Regions from separate parts of the Streptomyces sp. SAI-170 genome, predicted to be linked through region 1. Evidence: riboswitches for the same ligand, from Rfam matches in the RefSeq annotation. Region 1 holds a riboswitch; each other region holds the start of a gene.
What was found. Region 1 has a riboswitch for cyclic di-AMP ahead of RKD23_RS15730 (transglycosylase SLT domain-containing protein). Riboswitches for the same ligand answer to the same signal wherever they lie in the genome.
Positions count from the first base shown of each region.

Region 2: it holds a riboswitch for cyclic di-AMP, as region 1 does, so the genes downstream of both, RKD23_RS20025 (M23 family metallopeptidase) here and RKD23_RS15730 (transglycosylase SLT domain-containing protein) in region 1, are expected to answer to the same signal.
Region 3: it holds a riboswitch for cyclic di-AMP, as region 1 does, so the genes downstream of both, RKD23_RS14825 (NlpC/P60 family protein) here and RKD23_RS15730 (transglycosylase SLT domain-containing protein) in region 1, are expected to answer to the same signal.
Region 4: it holds a riboswitch for cyclic di-AMP, as region 1 does, so the genes downstream of both, RKD23_RS10150 (M23 family metallopeptidase) here and RKD23_RS15730 (transglycosylase SLT domain-containing protein) in region 1, are expected to answer to the same signal.

Region 1 covers NZ_JBMGQD010000001.1:3,544,616-3,549,042, reverse strand. Annotated here, with positions in the region: gene fahA (fumarylacetoacetase) at 1-1,113, opposite strand, end outside; gene RKD23_RS15735 (HAD family hydrolase) at 1,436-2,260, shown strand; gene RKD23_RS15730 (transglycosylase SLT domain-containing protein) at 2,276-2,746, opposite strand; cyclic di-AMP (ydaO/yuaA leader) riboswitch at 2,750-2,932, opposite strand; gene RKD23_RS15725 (CocE/NonD family hydrolase) at 3,201-4,427, opposite strand, start outside.
Region 2 covers NZ_JBMGQD010000001.1:4,476,289-4,480,715, reverse strand. Annotated here, with positions in the region: gene RKD23_RS20030 (PrsW family intramembrane metalloprotease) at 1-1,272, shown strand, start outside; gene RKD23_RS20025 (M23 family metallopeptidase) at 1,382-2,437, opposite strand; cyclic di-AMP (ydaO/yuaA leader) riboswitch at 2,449-2,607, opposite strand; gene RKD23_RS20020 (PP2C family protein-serine/threonine phosphatase) at 2,832-3,905, opposite strand.
Region 3 covers NZ_JBMGQD010000001.1:3,362,021-3,366,447, forward strand. Annotated here, with positions in the region: gene pcrA (DNA helicase PcrA) at 1-2,117, opposite strand, end outside; cyclic di-AMP (ydaO/yuaA leader) riboswitch at 2,348-2,511, shown strand; gene RKD23_RS14825 (NlpC/P60 family protein) at 2,520-3,728, shown strand; gene RKD23_RS14830 (hypothetical protein) at 3,858-4,427, shown strand, end outside.
Region 4 covers NZ_JBMGQD010000001.1:2,297,030-2,301,456, reverse strand. Annotated here, with positions in the region: gene RKD23_RS10155 (M16 family metallopeptidase) at 1-1,297, shown strand, start outside; cyclic di-AMP (ydaO/yuaA leader) riboswitch at 1,512-1,676, shown strand; gene RKD23_RS10150 (M23 family metallopeptidase) at 1,689-2,453, shown strand; gene RKD23_RS10145 (GntR family transcriptional regulator) at 2,667-3,362, shown strand; gene RKD23_RS10140 (HPr family phosphocarrier protein) at 3,489-3,770, opposite strand; gene RKD23_RS10135 (GNAT family N-acetyltransferase) at 3,948-4,427, shown strand, end outside.

The DNA of each region.
Region 1 (4,427 bases):
CAGGAACGTGCGCTTGCCGTCGGGGAGTTCGAGGGGGTCGCGGCCGTTCCAGGTCAGTTCGAGGAGGGAGCCGCGCTGGGCCTCGGTGGGGCCGCTGATGGTGCCGGAGCCGTAGAGGTCGCCGGTGCGCAGGGAGGCGCCGTTGACCGTCATGTGGGCGAGTTGCTGGGCGGCTGTCCAGTACATGGTGGAGAAGGGAGGTTCGGAGACGACATGGCCGTTGATCGCGACGGAGAGGTGCAGGTCGTAGCCGTGGGGCTCCTCGTCGGAGTCGTCGAGGTAGGGCAGCAGCGGGTGGGTGCGCTCCGGCGGGGCGACGCGGGCCTCCTCCAGCGCCTCCAGCGGGGTGATCCACGCCGACACGGAGGTGGCGAAGGACTTGCCGAGGAAGGGGCCCAGGGGGACGTACTCCCAGGCCTGGAGATCGCGCGCGGACCAGTCGTTCAGGAGGCACAGGCCGAAGACGTGGTCGCGGAAGCCGGCGAGTGGCACCGGGCTGCCCATGGGCGACGGCGTGCCGACGAGGAAGCCGACCTCGGCCTCGATGTCGAGGCGGACGGACGGGCCGAACACCGGGGCCGGGTCGGTGGGGGCCTTGCGCTGGCCGGCGGGGCGGATCACGTCGGTGCCGGAGACCACGACCGTGCCGGAGCGGCCGTGATAGCCGATCGGCAGGTGCTTCCAGTTCGGGGTGAGGGAGTCCTCGGCGTCGGGCCGGAACATCTGGCCGACGTTACGGGCGTGGTTCTCGGAGGCGTAGAAGTCGACGTAGTCCGCGACCGTGAACGGCAGGTGCAGGGTCACCGAGTCGAGCGGGTGCATGAGCGGCTCGATGGTCTCGCGGTACGAGGGCACCGTCACCCACGCCGTCAGCGCGCGCCGGACGTCCGACCAGGCAGTGCGGCCCGCGGCCAGCAGCCGGTCCAGGGAGGGCTGGGCGAGCAGGGTGGCGTAGGGGGAGCCGAGGGCCCGGGCCGCCGCGCCCGCGTCGAGGACGTGGTCACCGAGCCGGACGCCGACGGTCCGCTCGTCCGGGCCTCCGGTGGAGAACACACCGTACGGAAGGTTGTGCGGGCCGAAGGGGTCGCCCTCGGGGACATCGAAGGGGGGCATGCGGTTGTGCCTCGCTCTCGTGCGTGCCGTGTGCGGTGCCGTGCGGCCGCCCACCGGTGCGGGGCACAGGTGGGTGGCTGGGCCACACGTTACGGCCGAGGCGGCCGTCTTGGGCAGTGCCCCAGGGCTCGGCGAGGTCCCGCCGCCGGGACGGGGAGAGGAAGGCGCCGGGCAGGCAGGCCGTCGGCCCGGGAAGCGACACCTGGGGGTGAATTACCGGAGCGCGAAAGGGAGTTGAAGGGGCGCGTGGGCTGGGAGGAGGCGCCTTGCGAGGGTCGGTTCGCGCCGGGGTGGGGGCGCGCGATGTCCGTATTCTCTGATCATGGCCGCACCCACCGCATATGCCGAGCGCACCACGTACTCACTCATCGCCACCGATCTGGACGGCACGCTGCTTCGCGGCGACGACACCTTCTCCGATCGGTCGCGGGCCGCTCTGACGCTGGTGGCGCACGCCGGCGCCCGACATCTGGTGGTGACCGGCAGGCCCGCGCCCCGGGTGCGCCCCCTCCTCGAAGACCTGGGCTGTACGGGGCTCGCGGTGTGCGGGCAGGGCGCGCAGCTCTACGACGTCGGCGCCGACCGGCTGCTGTGGTCCGTCACCCTGGACCGGGAGCTCGCCGAGACCGCGCTCGGCAAGATCGAGGCCGAGGTGGGGCAGGTGTACGCGGCCGTGGACCAGGACGGCGTCGACGGGCTCACCCTCATCGAGCCCGGCTACACGATGCCGCACCCGACCCTGCCCGCAGTGCGGGTGCGCCGCCGCGACGACCTGTGGTGCGAGCCGATCAGCAAGGTGCTGCTGCGCCATCCCGACCTGAACGACGACGAGTTGGCGGCGGTGGCGCGGGCGGTGGTGGGTTCGCTGGCGACGGTCACCATGTCGGGGCCCGGGACGGTGGAGCTGCAGCCGTGCGGCGTCACCAAGGCGACGGGCCTGGCGCTGGCGGCCCGCCGGCTCGGTCTGACGCCCGCGGACACCCTCGCCTTCGGTGACATGCCCAATGACATCCCGATGTTCGACTGGGCCGCGCACGGCGTGGCCATGGCCAACGCGCACCCGGAACTGAAGGCGGTGGCCGACGAGATCACCTGCTCGAACGAGGACGACGGCATCGCCGTCGTCCTCGAACGGCTCTACGGCTGAGGGGCCGAGAGGTGATCAGTACGCGCCGAAGACGTTGTCGATCGAGCCGTAGCGGGCCGCCGCGTAGTTGCAGGCGGCGGTGATGTTCGCGACCGGGTCGTACGGGTCGAAGGCGGTGCCGGGCACGTGGTACGCCGCGAAGGTGGGGTCGATGACCTGGAGCAGGCCCTTGGACGGGGTGCCCGCGAGCGCGTTGGAGTCCCAGTTGTTGATGGCGAGCGGGTTGCCCGACGACTCGCGCATGATGTTGCGGTAGATGCCGTCGTAGCTGCCCGGGATGCCGTTCTGGGCCATGACGTCGAGCGACTGGCGGATCCAGCCGTCGAGGGTGTTCGGGTAGATGGTCGCCGACGTGGTGGTCGTGGGGGCGGCCGAGGCGCCGGTCGCGCCGACGAGCGGCAGGGCGAGCGCGGCGGCGGCCACACCGGCGGCGGTGAGGGCACGGGCGAGACGGGGGCGGCGGTTTGCATGCGTGTGCGCAGGCATGGGGAACGTCCTCTCCGGCGCCTGCGAGGTGAGCTGTCGGGTTCGGGCGGAAAGGTGCCCGGCCAGGCCCGAAGAGGCATGGCTTGACCCCAAGCCGTGCCGGGTGTCGTGGCTGGTACGACGTCCGGTACGGCGACTTACCTAGGTCCCCCGCTCCTGCCGCTGCGTGGTCGGTGGATGCCAATGGGCGGCGGCAGGATTCGGCGTCCGCCCGGCAGGCCGGGAACGTATGCGAGAGCACATGGGCGAAACAAGTACCGGATTCACACAAAGCACCGGTCGGGCAAGATCAGTCCGTTTGTGGCACTTGATCCTTTATGGCGACATCCGCTCAACCAGGCGGCGGGGCCCCGTGCATGCCGCGAGGGCCGTTCGCCGCGCGCCCGGCCCCGCAGTGAGCCATCTCACCGTCAGTCACAAGAGCGGCAATTAGGGCATCAGCCCCAACTCGCCCTCAATCGGCGGTCCGTGGAATCCGCCGCTCCCAGGTGCGGTGGAAGACGACCTCGCCGCCCTCCGTGCACACCACCTCGTCGGAGGTGACGAAGTGCTCCGCGTCGCAGCCGATCTCCGAGCGGGTGCGGACGGTGGTGGCCCAGGGCAGCTCGGGCCGGTGCAGCCCGATCGACCACTCCGAGCGGGCGCGGGCCGACAGCGGGTCGTCGGAGCGGATCGTGTACGTCTCCAGCGCCTCCTCGGTGAGCTCGAGGCCGTCCGGGTACACGCGCGTGCCGCCCCGAACCGGAAGGGCCTCCAGGCGCCACACGTCCTCGGCGACCTCGCGCACCACCAGCCGCTCCGGCCGCGGCTCGTCCAGGGTGGCCGGCAGGCTCACCCCCAGCGGCTCGGCCTGCTCGGGCTCCTCGAAGGCGACCTCCGCGCCCGCCCGGCGAGAGCGCACCGGCAGCTCCAGCGTGCTGCCCGCCGGGTCAAGCGTGAAACCGGCCGCCGACTCCGGCTCGGGCCACATCCACGGCCAGTACGCCGAGGAGACGGCGAGCCGGATGCGATGCCCGGCCGGAAAGGCGTACCCGGCGGCGCTAAGGGAGAAGTCCGCCGTCTGCGACGTCCCCTCGGCCACGAGGTCGAGCATCCCGCGTGTGACCAGCGTCGAGGACCCGTCCGGGGCCACGTCGCACAGCCGGGCGGCCACCTGCCCGCGCGGCGTCGCGCAGCTCAGCCGCAGCCGCACCCGGGGCCGCCCCAGCACCCAGGTCTCCTCGCCCACCTCGAACTCGAAGCACGCCGACCGTGCGTCCTCCTCGCGCTGGTCGGGCGGCAGATCGGCGTCATGGCCGAGCGGGCGGAAGCGGCCGGCGTCCACACCGGTGTGCATCGGCGACCGTACGACGACGGGGGCGCCCTGGAGGGCGTACGTCACCGGCGTCACCAGCGGCGACGGCCAGGCGGGCTCGCCGGTCCAGCGGCCGGGCAGCGCCGGCTGCGCCGTGGCCGGGCGGTGCGCGTCGGTGACGTAGGAGCGCAGCAGGGGCTCGCGCAGGACGCCGGTGTCCGCGCCCTTGAGCCAGTGGTCCCACCAGCGCAGCGTCTCCTGGAGGAAGCCGATCGCCGGGCCGGGCGGCCGGTCGCGGTCGGGGTAGCGGTGGGGCCAGGGGCCGAGCAGGCCGCGGACCCGGTCGGCGGGCAGGCGCTCCAGCAGGTGGAGCACGGTGTCGCGGTA
Region 2 (4,427 bases), 930 kb from region 1:
GGCGGCACACGGCATCCGCACTGGTGGCAACGCACCTGGGTGCGCTACGCCGCGCTGATCACCCTGCTGGCGCTGTCCGGGCTGGTGATCCTGGCCCTGGTGCGCGAGCAGACCGGCACGGACGGCTTCCTGGTGGGGCTGGGCCTCGCGGTGCTGCCCGTTCCGCTGCTCATAGCCGCGTTCCGCTGGCTGGACCGCGTGGAGCCGGGCCCCTGGCGCAATCTGCTGTTCTCCTTCGCCTGGGGCGCGTGCGCGGCGGCGCTGATCGCGATCGTGGCGAACAGTTTCGCGACGCGCTGGATAGCGACGGCGACGGCCGACCCGTCCAGTGCCGACACCCTCGGCGCGACGGTGATAGCGCCGGTCGTCGAGGAGTCCGCGAAGGCGGCCGCGATCCTGCTGCTGTTCCTGTTCCGCAGAGCGGACTTCACCGGGATCGTCGACGGCGTCGTCATCGCCGGTGTCACCGCGACCGGCTTCGCGTTCACGGAGAACATCCTCTATCTGGGCAACGCCTTCGGCACCGACCAGCTCACCGGCGACAGCGGCATCGCGTCCGTCACCGCCGCGACCTTCTTCGTCCGCGTGATCATGTCGCCGTTCGCGCATCCGCTGTTCACCGTCCTGACCGGCATCGGCTTCGGCGTCGCCGCGCTGTCCGCCGAGCGCCAGACCCTGCGCCGCACGGCCGTCCCCCTCTGCGGCCTCCTGCTGGCGATGGGCATGCACGCGCTGTGGAACGGCTCGGCGACCTTCGGCGAGTTCGGGTTCCTGGCGGTGTACGGGGCGTTCATGGTGCCCGCGTTCGGCCTGCTGACGTGGCTGGTGATCTGGACCCGGCAGCGGGAGCTGCGCACGGTGCGCGAGGAACTCCCGCCGTATGTCGCGGCGGGCTGGCTGACCCCGGCGGAGCCGTACGCGCTCGGCTCGATGCGCGCCCGCCGGCTGGCCCGCGAGTACGCCGACCGTCACCTGGGCAAGCGGGCGAAGCGGGCCGTGGCGCAGTACGAGGCGTACGCCACGTCCCTGGCCTTCCTGCGGCACCGGGCCCGCCGCGGCCGCGCGAGCGCCGACTTCGTCGTACGGGAGCGGGCGCTGCTGCACGAGCTGTGGGCCCGCCACGAGGTGGCCCACCCGGCTCTGCAGTACGCGGCCCGGGCGACGACACCGGTCCGGGCGTACTACGCGCCCGGCTACGGCTACGGGATCCAGCCGCACCCGGCCTACCCGGCCCAGCCGCTGTACCCGGCGTACAACCCGTACCGGTCCTAGGGCCTGCCCCTAGGTCTTAGGGCCTGCCCCTAGGCAGACGAAACCGGCAGCCCTGACGTCGGGGGGTTGTCGTCAGGACCGCCGGGGTTTCAGTCGAGCCGAGGGGGCGTCAGGGGTTCAGACCCCGGTCCCGCAGCCATGCCATGGGGTCCACGCCGGCCCCGTCGATGTGCACCTCCAGGTGCAGGTGCGGCCCGGTCACGTTGCCGGTCGCGCCGACGCGCCCGATGACATCGCCCGTGTTGACCGTCTGGCCGACGCTGACGTTGATCGAGGACTGGTGGGCGTAGCGGATCTCGGTGCCGTCCTCAAGGGTGAGAACGGTGCTGTAGCCGTACGACCCGCTCCAGCCGGCCTCGGTGATCGTGCCGGTGTGGACCGCCTTGATCGGCGTACCGGTGGGCGCGGCGAAGTCGAGGCCGGTGTGGTAGCCGGAGGACCACATCGAGCCGGCCTGGCCGTAGGTGGAGGTGATCGTGTACGAGGAGGTCGGCAGCGTGTACTGGCGGGCCAGCTCGGCGAGGCGCTCGGCCTCGGCCTTCTTGCGGGCCTCTTCCTCCGCGGCGGCCTTCTCGGCGGCGGCCTTGGCCTCCGCCTCCTTCTCGGCCTGGGCGGCGGCCTCGGCGGCCTTCTTCTCGGCAGCGGCCTGAGCCGCGGCCTGGGCCGCCTGGGCGGCCTTGGTGTCGGCCTGGTCCTGCTGCTGGGCGGCCTGCGCCATGATGCGGGCGCGCAGTGCCTCACCGGCGTCGGCGGTGCCCTCGGTGGCGTCGGCCGTGTCGGTGCCGAGGCTGCTGAGCGGGGCGGCGGCCTCGGTGGTCTCCTCGGCGGGCGCGTCGTCGGAGATGAGGGAGCCGATGGAGGGCAGGTCGGGCATGGAGATGGCGACCGGCGGCTTGCCGGACTGGGCGCTGGCCATGCCGCCGGCGCCGACCGCGGCTATGACGCCGACGCCGAGGACGGTGGAGCTGCGGGCGAGTCCGCCGCCGCGCTGCTTGGCGACGCGGTGGCGGCCGCGGACGGGGCGGACGGAGTCCGCGGTGGGGTTCCACTCCTCCCACGGTCCCTCGTCGGTGGGGTGGCCGCCGTAGACGAACGTTTCCTCGGTCTCGGCGGTGCGCTGGCCCGGCATGAACGGGGCATGCGGGGCAGGGCGGTTGGACGCCACGTGGGCGTGCTCCTTTCCTTCCTTCTCGCCTACCGGGTTAGCTGACGGGTTCGGAGCAGGAAGGTCTCCTACGCGCGTATATGCCACCGTGTGTCCACGGCGAAATACGCCCGATTCACCCCAAGTTGGTGGTTCCCCGGTTCCCTGACGGGATTCGGCGCGTGCGCACGGAGCCGTCTCTTGTGACGGCTGGGACGACCGCGCTGCGTTATCGGACGTTAATAGAACCGGGCCTCCAATTCCAAGCCGTTCGGCTTGATCATTAACGCGATCGACAGGGACGTAGAACCCACGAGGGGCGAAAAACGGGCGAGTTGACCGGGCCTCAGTACCGTCCGAGTTTTTGATGGTGACTCAGATGTTATGCGCAGGGCGCTCGCCCGGTCACAGCACGTCACCCCGGGCCCGGGCGCCGTACGGCGAGCAGCGCCATGTCGTCGGCGAGGGCGCCTCCGGTGTGCCGGCGGACCTCCTCCGCGAGGGTGCGCAGCAACTGGCCGGGGCCGCGGAAGGTGCGCCCGGCGAGCCGCGCCTCGGGGCCGTAGAACACCCCGCGGGCGTCACGGGCCTCGGACAGACCGTCGGTGAAGAGCAGCAGGGTGGCACCGCCGGGGAGGGGGTGCTCCTCGGTGCGGTCGGGCCGGCGGCCGAGGTCGCTCATGCCGAGCGGCAGGGCGGGCCGGTGGGCGGACAGCGGGACGAGGGTGCCGTCGGCGTGCAGCACGAGCGGGGCGGGATGGCCGCGGTTGAGGAGGCGTACGACGCCGTCGCCGTGCGGGAGTTCGGCGAGCACGGCCGTGGTGAACCCCTCGTGGGCGTCCAGCCCGTCGCGCCGCGTGCCCTCCCGGTCCAGGGCGCGCTCCAGCCGCTGGGCGACCGCCTCCAGCGTGGCCTCCTGCTCGGCCGCCTCCCGGAACGCCCCGATGACGACGGCGACCGCCGACACCGCGCCCATGCCCTTGCCGCGTACGTCCCCGACCACGAGCCGCACCCCGTGCGGGCTGTCCTGCACCGCGTACAGGTCGCCGCCGATGAACGCGTCCTCCTGCGCCGCCTCGTAGCGCGCGGCGATCTCGAACCCGCCGATCCGCTCGGCGGGCTCAGGCAGCACGGCCCGCTGCGCGGCCTCGGCGATCTCGCGCGCCGAGGCGAGGCGCTCGTCGCCGCGACGCACGAGGATGTTGATGACGACCGCCAGGAAGGACACCGTCACCACGGTGACCAGCTCGGTGACCGACTCCACGTCCAGGACGATCCCCATCAGCAGATGCACGCCCAGTACGACGACGACCGCGGCGGCCCCGGTGAGCAGCGTGCCGCGCCGGGAGTAGAGCGGGGCGGCGACGAGGGGGGCCGCGGTGAAGAAGGGGACCGCGGTGTACGCGGCCGGCGTGAAGCGGTCGTAGGCCGCACCGGCGGCAATCAGCACGGCGGGCAGGGCGCGGACGAGGGTCCGGGTGCAGGAGATCCGCCGCCGCTCGGGGGGTCTGGTGCTGGGCGCGGGGGCGTCGGGGTCGGGGGGCGCTGGGTTGCCGGGGTTGGAGTCTGCGAGGTCGCCGGGCTTCGGGCCCGCGGGGTCGCCGGGCTTCGGGCCCGCGAGATCGCCGGGCTTCGGGTCTGCGAGATCGCCGGCCTCCGGGCCCGCCGGGTCGCCGGGCTTCGGGGCTGCGGGGTCGCCAGGCTTCGGGTCTGCGAGATCGCCGGCCTCCGGGCCCGCCGGATCGCCGGGCTTCGGGGCTGCGGGGTCGCCAGGCTTCGGGTCTACGGGATCGCCGGCCTCCGGGCCCGCGAGATCGCCAGCCTCCGGGCCCGCGGGGTCGCGGGGGTTCGGGTCCGCGGGATCACCGGCCTCCGGGCCTGCGGGATTGCCGACCTCCGGGCCCCCGAGATCGCCGACCTTCGGGCCCACGGAGTCGCCGGGCTTCGGGCCCGCGGGATCACCGGCCTCCGGGCCTGCGGGATTGCCGACCTCCGGGCCCCCGAGATCGCC
Region 3 (4,427 bases), 180 kb from region 1:
CAGGCGCTGCGCAGTGCCGCGCGGGTGAGGTACAGCCGCTCACGCGCGCGCGTGATGCCGACGTAGGCCAGGCGGCGCTCCTCCTCCAGCTCCTTGGTCTGGCCGAGGGCGCGCATGTGCGGGAAGACGCCGTCCTCCATGCCGGTGAGGAAGACGACGGGGAACTCCAGGCCCTTGGCGGTGTGCAGGGTCATCAGGGTGATGACGCCGGAGCCTTCCTCGTCCTCGTCGGGGATCTGGTCGGAGTCGGCGACGAGTGCGACCCGCTCCAGGAAGGCGGCCAGCCCTCCGGCGGCCCCTTCCTCCGACTCCTGCTCGAACTCCAGGGCCACGGCGGCGAGTTCCTGGAGGTTCTCGATGCGGGTCTCGTCCTGCGGGTCGGTGGAGGCCTGGAGCTCGGCGAGGTAGCCGGTGCGTTCGAGGACGGCCTCCAGGATGGTGGCCGGTCCCGCGCCGGACTCGACGATCGTACGGAGTTCCTCCATCAGCGTGTTGAACCGCTTGACGGCGTTCGTGGACCGCGCGGCCATGCCGTACGCCTCGTCGACCCGCTTGAGCGCCTGCGGGAAGCTGATCTTCTCCCGCTGGGAGAGGGCGTCGATCATCGCCTCGGCGCGCTCGCCGATGCCGCGCTTGGGGACGTTGAGGATGCGCCGCAGCGGGACGGAGTCCTCGGGGTTGGCCAGCACCCGGAGGTAGGCCAGGACGTCCCGGACCTCCTTGCGCTCGTAGAAGCGGACGCCGCCGACGACCTTGTAGGGCAGGCCGACGCGGATGAAGACCTCTTCGAAGACGCGGGACTGGGCGTTGGTGCGGTAGAAGACGGCGACGTCGCCGGCCTTCGCTTCGCCCGCGTCCGTGAGGCGGTCTATCTCGTCGGCGACGAACTGCGCCTCGTCGTGCTCGGTGTCGGCGACATAGCCGGTGATGCGCGCGCCGGAGCCCGCGTTGGTCCACAGGTTCTTGGGGCGGCGGGACTCGTTGCGCTCGATGACGGCGTTGGCCGCGGAGAGGATCGTCTGCGTGGAGCGGTAGTTCTGCTCCAGCAGGATCGTCGTCGCGTCCGGGTAGTCCTCCTCGAACTGGAGGATGTTGCGGATGGTCGCGCCGCGGAAGGCGTAGATCGACTGGTCCGCGTCACCGACGACGCACAGCTCGGCGGGCGGCACGTCGTACTCGCTGGGCGGTACATCGACGGGGTGCTCGGTGGTCCCCACCAGCTCGCGCACCAGGGCGTACTGGGCGTGGTTGGTGTCCTGGTACTCGTCGACCAGGACGTGCCGGAAACGGCGGCGGTAGTGCTCGGCGACGTCCGGGAAGGCGCGCAGCAGGTTGACCGTCGTCATGATCAGGTCGTCGAAGTCGAGGGCGTTCGCCTCGCGCAGCCGGGACTGGTAGAGGGCGTAGGCCTGGGCGAGGGTCTTCTCGAAGCCGTCGGAGGCCTGGGCGGCGAAGTCCTCCTCGTCGATCAGCTCGTTCTTGAGGTTGCTGATCTTGGCACTGAAGGACTTGGGCGGGAAGCGCTTGGGGTCGAGGTCCAGGTCGCGGCAGACCAGGGCCATCAGGCGCTTGGAGTCGGCGGCGTCGTAGATCGAGAAGGAGGAGGTGAAGCCGAGCTTCTTGGACTCGCGGCGCAGGATGCGCACGCACGCGCTGTGGAAGGTCATGACCCACATCGCGTTGGCCCGGGGGCCGACGAGCTGCTCGACGCGCTCCTTCATCTCGCCCGCGGCCTTGTTGGTGAAGGTGATCGCGAGGATCTGGCCCGGGTGCACGTTCCGCTCGGCGAGCAGGTGGGCGATGCGGTGGGTGAGCACACGGGTCTTGCCGGAGCCGGCGCCGGCCACGATGAGCAGGGGCGTGCCGGAGTGGACGACGGCGGCGCGCTGGTTCTCGTTCAGCCCCTCCAGCAGCGCTGCCGCGTCCAGGGCCGGGCGCGGGGCGCCGTCGCGGTAGTAGGCGTCCCGGTCCGGGGGCACGTCGAACTTCCCGCCGAACAGATCGTCCGGAAGCTGCTCCGGAGCGTGATCGTCCTCGGGCGGCGGCGGGTGCTCCTCCTCGTGCCCGCGAGGGCTCTGGAGGTCCGCCAGGAAGCTGTCGTCAAAGAGGCTGCTCATCGCTCTCCGAGTCTAGGGGTCGCCACTGACAACCGGTCGCCGTCTCGAGAACTCCGCCGACACCACCCTGCGTGACCCTGTGGGCACGGCCTGCGGCACTTCTGTCCCGCTCACGCCAAGGTCACGAAAATGTATCGGGCATATCACCCGTCAACCTTCACAGGGGCCACACGAGTTGGCTACGGTGCCGGGCAGGCCGTACGACCCCCACCGGCGAACGTCGCCGGGCCGCGCGGCCTCCGCCGAGTCCGGTGCGCCCGCACGCCACCGGAGCCGGGGACCCACCGAACCTGGGGTGAATCGGCCCACTCCCTCGCGGGGAGCGCCGTAGGGCACACCTTCCGAACACGCCCGAACCCGACAGCTAACCCGGTAGGCGGCAGATGGAAGGAGTCGCCACCCTTGGCGTCGCACCGCAAGCCGCGCACCACCGGGACGCGCGTCGCAGGCATACGGACCCCCGCCCTGGCCACCGCGGCCCTCACCTCCGTGGCCCTGCTGTCCCAGACGGCCAACGCCAGCCCCTCGGACGACGACCGGGCGAGCCTGGAAGAGGTCGAGAAGAAGGTCGACGATCTCTACCGGCAGGCGGAGACGGCGACCGAGAAGTACAACGCCGCCAAGGAGCGGACCGCCAAGCAGCGCAAGCGCGTGGACTCCCTCCTCGACGACGTGGCGAAGCGCACCGAGCAGCTGAACGAGGCGCGCGAGCAGCTCGGCTCCTTCGCCGCGGCCCAGTACCGCACCGGCGCGTCCGCGCCCGACACGGCGACCCTCCTGCTCGCGGACACCCCGCAGGACTACTTCGACCAGACCCAGCTGATGGACCGGCTCACCGGCCGCCAGAAGGACGCGGTCGACGACTACATCACCCAGCAGTCCGCGACCATGGAGAAGCGCCGCGAGGCCACCGAGAGCCTGTCGACGCTCACCGACTCGCAGACCGAGCTGAGGACGGCCAAGGCCACCGTCCAGAAGAAGCTCTCCACCGCGCGCGTGCTGCTGTCCCAGCTGACCGCCGAGGAGAAGGCACGGCTCGCGGCGATCGAGGAACGCAAGCGCGAGGAGGCCGCCCGCAAGGCCGCCGAGCTCGCCGCGCAGCAGGCCGCGGAGGAGGAGCGGCAGCGCAAGGCTGCCGAGGCTGCGGCGCAGGAGGAGGCCGCGAGCGGCGACTCGTCCACCTCGACCGGCGGCACCGGCACCTCTGACCCCTCGACGACCCCGACCTCCCCGACCACCGACTCCACCTACGCCGCCAAGGCCGAGAAGGCGCTCGCCTTCTCCCGCGCCCAGATCGGCAAGCCGTACGTCTGGGGCGCGACCGGCCCCGACTCCTACGACTGCTCCGGTCTCACCCAGGCCGCCTGGAAGGCCGCGGGCGTGGACATCCCGCGCGTCACGTACGACCAGGTCAACTCCGGCACGACGGTGCCGTTGTCGGACGCCCAGCCCGGTGACCTCGTCTTCTTCTACGCCGACGTCACCCATGTCGGCATCTACATCGGCAACGGCATGATGATCCACGCCCCGAAGCCGGGCGCGTACGTCCGCGAGGAGTCGATCTACTACGACGGGGAGTCCTCGATCCACAGCGTGGTGCGGCCGGCCTGACCTTCGCCGCTCAGCGAGCTGTCGGTCTTGGGGCGGCGAGCCCGGTGCCGGGCCGCCGCCTCGAGGGCGCGCCACTGGATGGCCCATGCGAACGCGCGGACCCCGTACCCGCTCCCTAGCATCGGCCGCATGCCCGGTACCTCTTCCCTGCGCGCCTGGTGGGCGCAACGCCCGCCCGCCGCCGGGGCCGCCGTGATGGCGACCGGCGTCGTCTCGGTCGGGCTGCACCTGGCCGGGCACGAGGTGCTGTCCCGGATTCTGCTCGCCCTGGCCGGCGCCGCGTGGCTGGGACTGGCCGCGGATTTCGTCGTACGACTGCTGCGGGAGCGGTCGAGGTGGCTGGCCGAGGCCGGGACGCCGGCGGCGCTGACGGCCGTCGCCGCGACCACCGTCCTCGGCACGCGCGTGTCCGCTCTGGGCTGGCAGGCCCTGGCCGGGGCGCTGCTGGCGCTGGCCACGCTGTTGTGGCCGGTGCTGCTGGTGGACGTCATCAAGCACTGGAAGCCGCGTATGCCGGGTGCGGTGTTCCTGGGCTGTGTGGCGACGGAGGGGCTCGCCGTGCTCGGGGCGACGCTCGCGGCGGCGGAGCATGCAGCCTGGCTCGCGCACGCGGCACTGGTGCTGTTCTGGCTGGGGCTCGTCCTCGACGGCTTCACGCTGGCCCGCTTCGAGCCGGCCGAGATGACGCGTGGGGCCGGT
Region 4 (4,427 bases), 1.2 Mb from region 1:
CGACAACGGCCTGACGGTGCTGCGCTGCCACCGCCCCGGCCAGCAGGTCGTCGCCGTCGAGGTGCTGCTGGACGCGCCGCTCGACGCCGAGCCGGCCGCCCAGGAGGGCGTGGCCACGATCATGGCCCGCGCTCTCTCCGAGGGCACCGACAAGCACTCCGCCGAGGAGTTCGCCGCCGAGCTGGAGCGCTGCGGCGCCACCCTCGACATGCACGCCGACCACCCCGGCGTCCGCCTCAGCCTGGAGGTCCCCGCCTCCCGCCTCACCAAGGCCCTCGGCCTGGTGGCCGACGCCCTCAGGGCGCCCGCCTTCGCCGACGGCGAGGTCGAGCGGCTGGTGCGCAACCGCCTCGACGAGATCCCGCACGAGCTGGCCAACCCGGCCCGCCGCGCGGCCAAGGAGCTCTCCCGGCAACTGTTCCCGCAGGCGTCGCGCATGTCCCGGCCGCGCCAGGGCACCGAGGAGACGGTCGCCGCGATCGACTCCGCGGCCGTGCGCGCCTTCTACGAGCGGCATGTGCGCCCCGCGACCGCCACCGCCGTGGTCGTCGGCGACCTGACGGGCCTGGACCTGGACGCCCTGCTCGGCGAGACCCTCGGCGCCTGGACGGGCTCCAAGGCCGCGCCGCGGCCCGTACCGGCGGTGACCGCCGACGACACCGGCCGGGTCGTCGTCGTGGACCGCCCCGGTGCCGTCCAGACGCAGCTGCTCATCGGCCGCGTCGGCCCCGACCGCCACGACCGTGTGTGGCCCGCCCAGGTGCTCGGCACGTACTGCCTCGGCGGCACCCTCACCTCCCGCCTGGACCGCGTCCTGCGCGAGGAGAAGGGCTACACCTACGGCGTGCGGTCCTTCGGCCAGGTGCTGCGCTCCGCGCCCGACGGCACGGGCGTGTCGATGCTCGCCATCAGCGGGTCCGTCGACACCCCGAACACCGGCCCGGCGCTGGCGGACCTGTGGACGGTGCTGCGCACCCTCGCCGCGGACGGGCTGACCGACGCCGAGCGCGATGTGGCCGTGCAGAACCTCGTCGGGGTGGCGCCGCTGAAGTACGAGACGGCCGCCGCCGTCGCGAGCACGCTGGCCGACCAGGTCGAGCAGCATCTGCCCGACGACTTCCAGGCGACGCTGTATCAACAGCTCGCCGCCACCGGCACGGTGGAGGCCACCGCGGCCGTCGTGAACGCCTTCCCGGTGGACCGGCTGGTGACGGTCCTGGTCGGCGACGCGGCGCAGATCAAGGAGCCCGTGGAGGCCCTCGGCATCGGTGAAGTCACCGTGGTGAGCGCCGAGTAGGGACGGCGAATTCGCGCCACACGCGCGTGGGCCCTGGTGACCGGAGCGTCATCAGGGCCCTCGTTTGTCCGAGTTGGCTGTGAATTGCAGGAGATGCTGCCCGTCTGCCCTGTGGCGTGCGCTACAAAAGCGCTGATCCATTAGAGGATCGAAAGATGATCCCCTTAGTGTCGTCCGGGCTGTTCGTCACGCAGTGCGCCGCATCCGCGGCACCGGACAGTCATCGCCGAGTCCCCCTACGGCGCGAGCCAGGGGAGCCGGGGACCCATCGCAGTCCCTGGGGTGAATCGGACGCCCGCGCGTGAAGCGAGGGGGTCCGTAGGAGACCTTCCTGCTCCGAACCCGTCAGCTAACCCGGTAGGCGAGAGGGAAGGAAAGGACCAGCCACTTCATGGCGTTCACGCGCGCCACCGGGAAGCATCGTCGTCCCAGCCGGATGCAGCGCAGCACCGCCCGTGCGGCGGGCGTCGCGGCGCTCACCACCACCGGCGTCATCGGCACCCTCGCGGGGCCGGCCCTCGCCGCCGAGCCCGAGGCCGAGCAGACCGGCCTGCTGCCGGTCGTCACCATCGGCGACTCCGTCGCCGAGCAGATCGACGCCCAGGCCGCCGCGCAGAAGCAGGCCGCCGAGGAGGCGCTCGCGGAGCAGCGGGCCGAGGAGGCCGCCGTCAAGCGCGCCGAGGCGCGGGCCGAGGCCGCCCGCGAGGCCAGGGAGCGCGCCGCCCGTGAGGCCGAGCGCAAGCGCCTGAACACCTTCGTGGCCCCGATCGCCGGCTCGTACGTCTCCACCGCCTACCAGGCCAGCAGCGCGTTGTGGTCCTCCGGCAGCCACACCGGCGTCGACTTCCACGCCGCCAGCGGCACCCTCGTCCAGGCCGTCGGCATGGGCACGGTCGTCGAGGCCGGCTGGGGCGGCGCGTACGGCAACCAGGTCGTCATCCGGATGCACGACGGCACGTACACCCAGTACGGCCACCTGTCCTCCATCGCCGTCGCGGTGGGCCAGTCGGTCGTCCCCGGCCAGCAGATCGGCCTGTCCGGCGCCACCGGCAACGTCACCGGCCCGCACCTGCACTTCGAGGCCCGGACGAGCCCCGAGTACGGCTCCGACATCGACCCGGTCGCCTACCTCCGCTCGCACGGCGTGAACATCTGACCGACAGGTCTTCCCCGAAAGCCTCGACAGCCCAGAAAGCCCCGGCTCCCGCAGCCGGGGCTTTCGGCGTTCCGGTCGCCGCCCGGCGGCCGATTGTCCAAAAAATATCCATGGATTCCGGCCCGCCGTCGGAAATGCGGCCGCATTGCAATAGAGTCGCTGAACACACGTCAATCGTCGACGTTTCACGGGGATTAAAGGCGGAGGTCGGTCATGCGTGTTCCGGCGCACTCGGTATGCACGGCGATCCGGGACGACATCGTCGCGGGGGTCCACGAACGCGGCAGCCGGCTCACCGAGGAACTGCTCGCGCGCCGCTACGGCGTCTCGCGCGTCCCCGTCCGCGAGGCGCTGCGCACGCTGGAGGCGGAGGGCTTCGTCGTCACCCGGCGGCACGCGGGCGCGTGTGTCGCCGAGCCCACCGAGCAGGAGGCCGCCGACCTGCTGGAGATGCGCGTGCTGCTGGAGCCCCTGGGTGCCGCACGGGCCGCCCAGCGCCGCACCGAGGCCCATCTGAAGGTGCTGCGCGGCCTCGTCCGGCTGGGCCAGGAGCGGGCCAGGCGGGGCAACAGCGAGGATCTGCGCTCCCTGGGCGGCTGGTTCCACGAGACGCTGGCCCAGGCGTCCGGCAGCCCCGCTCTGGTGTCGGTGCTGACCCAGCTGCGGCACAAGATCGCCTGGATGTACACCGTGGAGGCGCCGTCCGGCCCCGTGGACTCCTGGGCCGAGCACGGCGCGATCGTGGACGCCGTCGCGCGCGGGGACGGCGAACGCGCGCGGGCGATCACCGCGCTGCACACCGAGCGGGCGATCGCCGCGCACCGGCTGCGCTTTTCCGGCGGCGCCGATCGCGCGGAGCGTGTGAGGACTTCGCAACATCCCGTAAACATGTCGGGCGTGCGGCATTAACACGGGCACCGTATACAAAGAGGGAGTAATTCCCCGGGGTTTATTTCTGCTGCCCGGAAACCGCGCTCGAGCGGGATATGCGAAAGGCTCGCCCGATAATTCGGACGAGCCTTTCGCTCAATGTCCTCAGACGGTCTCGGGAAGCTCCTCGAGACCCTCGGCGACCAGCTTGGCCAGGCGGTCGAGGGCGGCGTCCGCACCCTCGGCGTCGGAGGCGAGGACGATCTCCTCGCCGCCCTGGGCGCCCAGGCCGAGGACGGCCAGCATGGAGGCCGCGTTGACGGGGTTGCCGTCGGCCTTGGCGATCGTCACCGGGACGCCTGCGGCCGTGGCGGCTCGGACGAAGATGGAAGCGGGGCGGGCGTGGAGGCCCTCGGCCCAGCCGACGTTGACGCGGCGCTCAGCCATGTGTTGCTGCCCTTCAGTGCTCAGGGTTGTCTAGACCAGTGTTCCACACGTGAAGCGTCTCCGGGACAGACGTATGGCCCGTCCCGGGGTGGCAGCCGGACCGCGGCCTCGGTCCGACCCCACGTCCTCACAGACTGCCCCGCGCCGTTGTCGTACGCGAGCCGTACTCTGGGCCCCATGCAGAGCGCGCCGGACCGGCAGGAGTACCCCGCCCACTGGGAAGCCGACGTGGTGCTGCGCGACGGCGGCACCGCACGCATCCGCCCCATCACCGTCGATGACGCCGAGCGTCTGGTCAGCTTCTACGAGCAGGTCTCGGACGAGTCGAAGTACTACCGCTTCTTCGCGCCCTACCCGCGCCTGTCCGCCAAGGACGTCCACCGCTTCACGCACCACGACTTTGTGGACCGGGTGGGTCTCGCGGCCACGATCGGCGGCGAGTTCATCGCCACCGTACGCTACGACCGCATCGGCACCAACGGCCTGCCGGCGTCCGCGCCCGCCGACGAGGCCGAGGTCGCCTTCCTGGTCCAGGACGCCCACCAGGGACGCGGCGTCGCCTCCGCCCTGCTGGAGCACATCGCGGCGGTCGCCCGTGAGCGCGACATCCGCCGCTTCGCCGCCGAGGTGCTGCCCGCCAACACCAAGATGATCAAG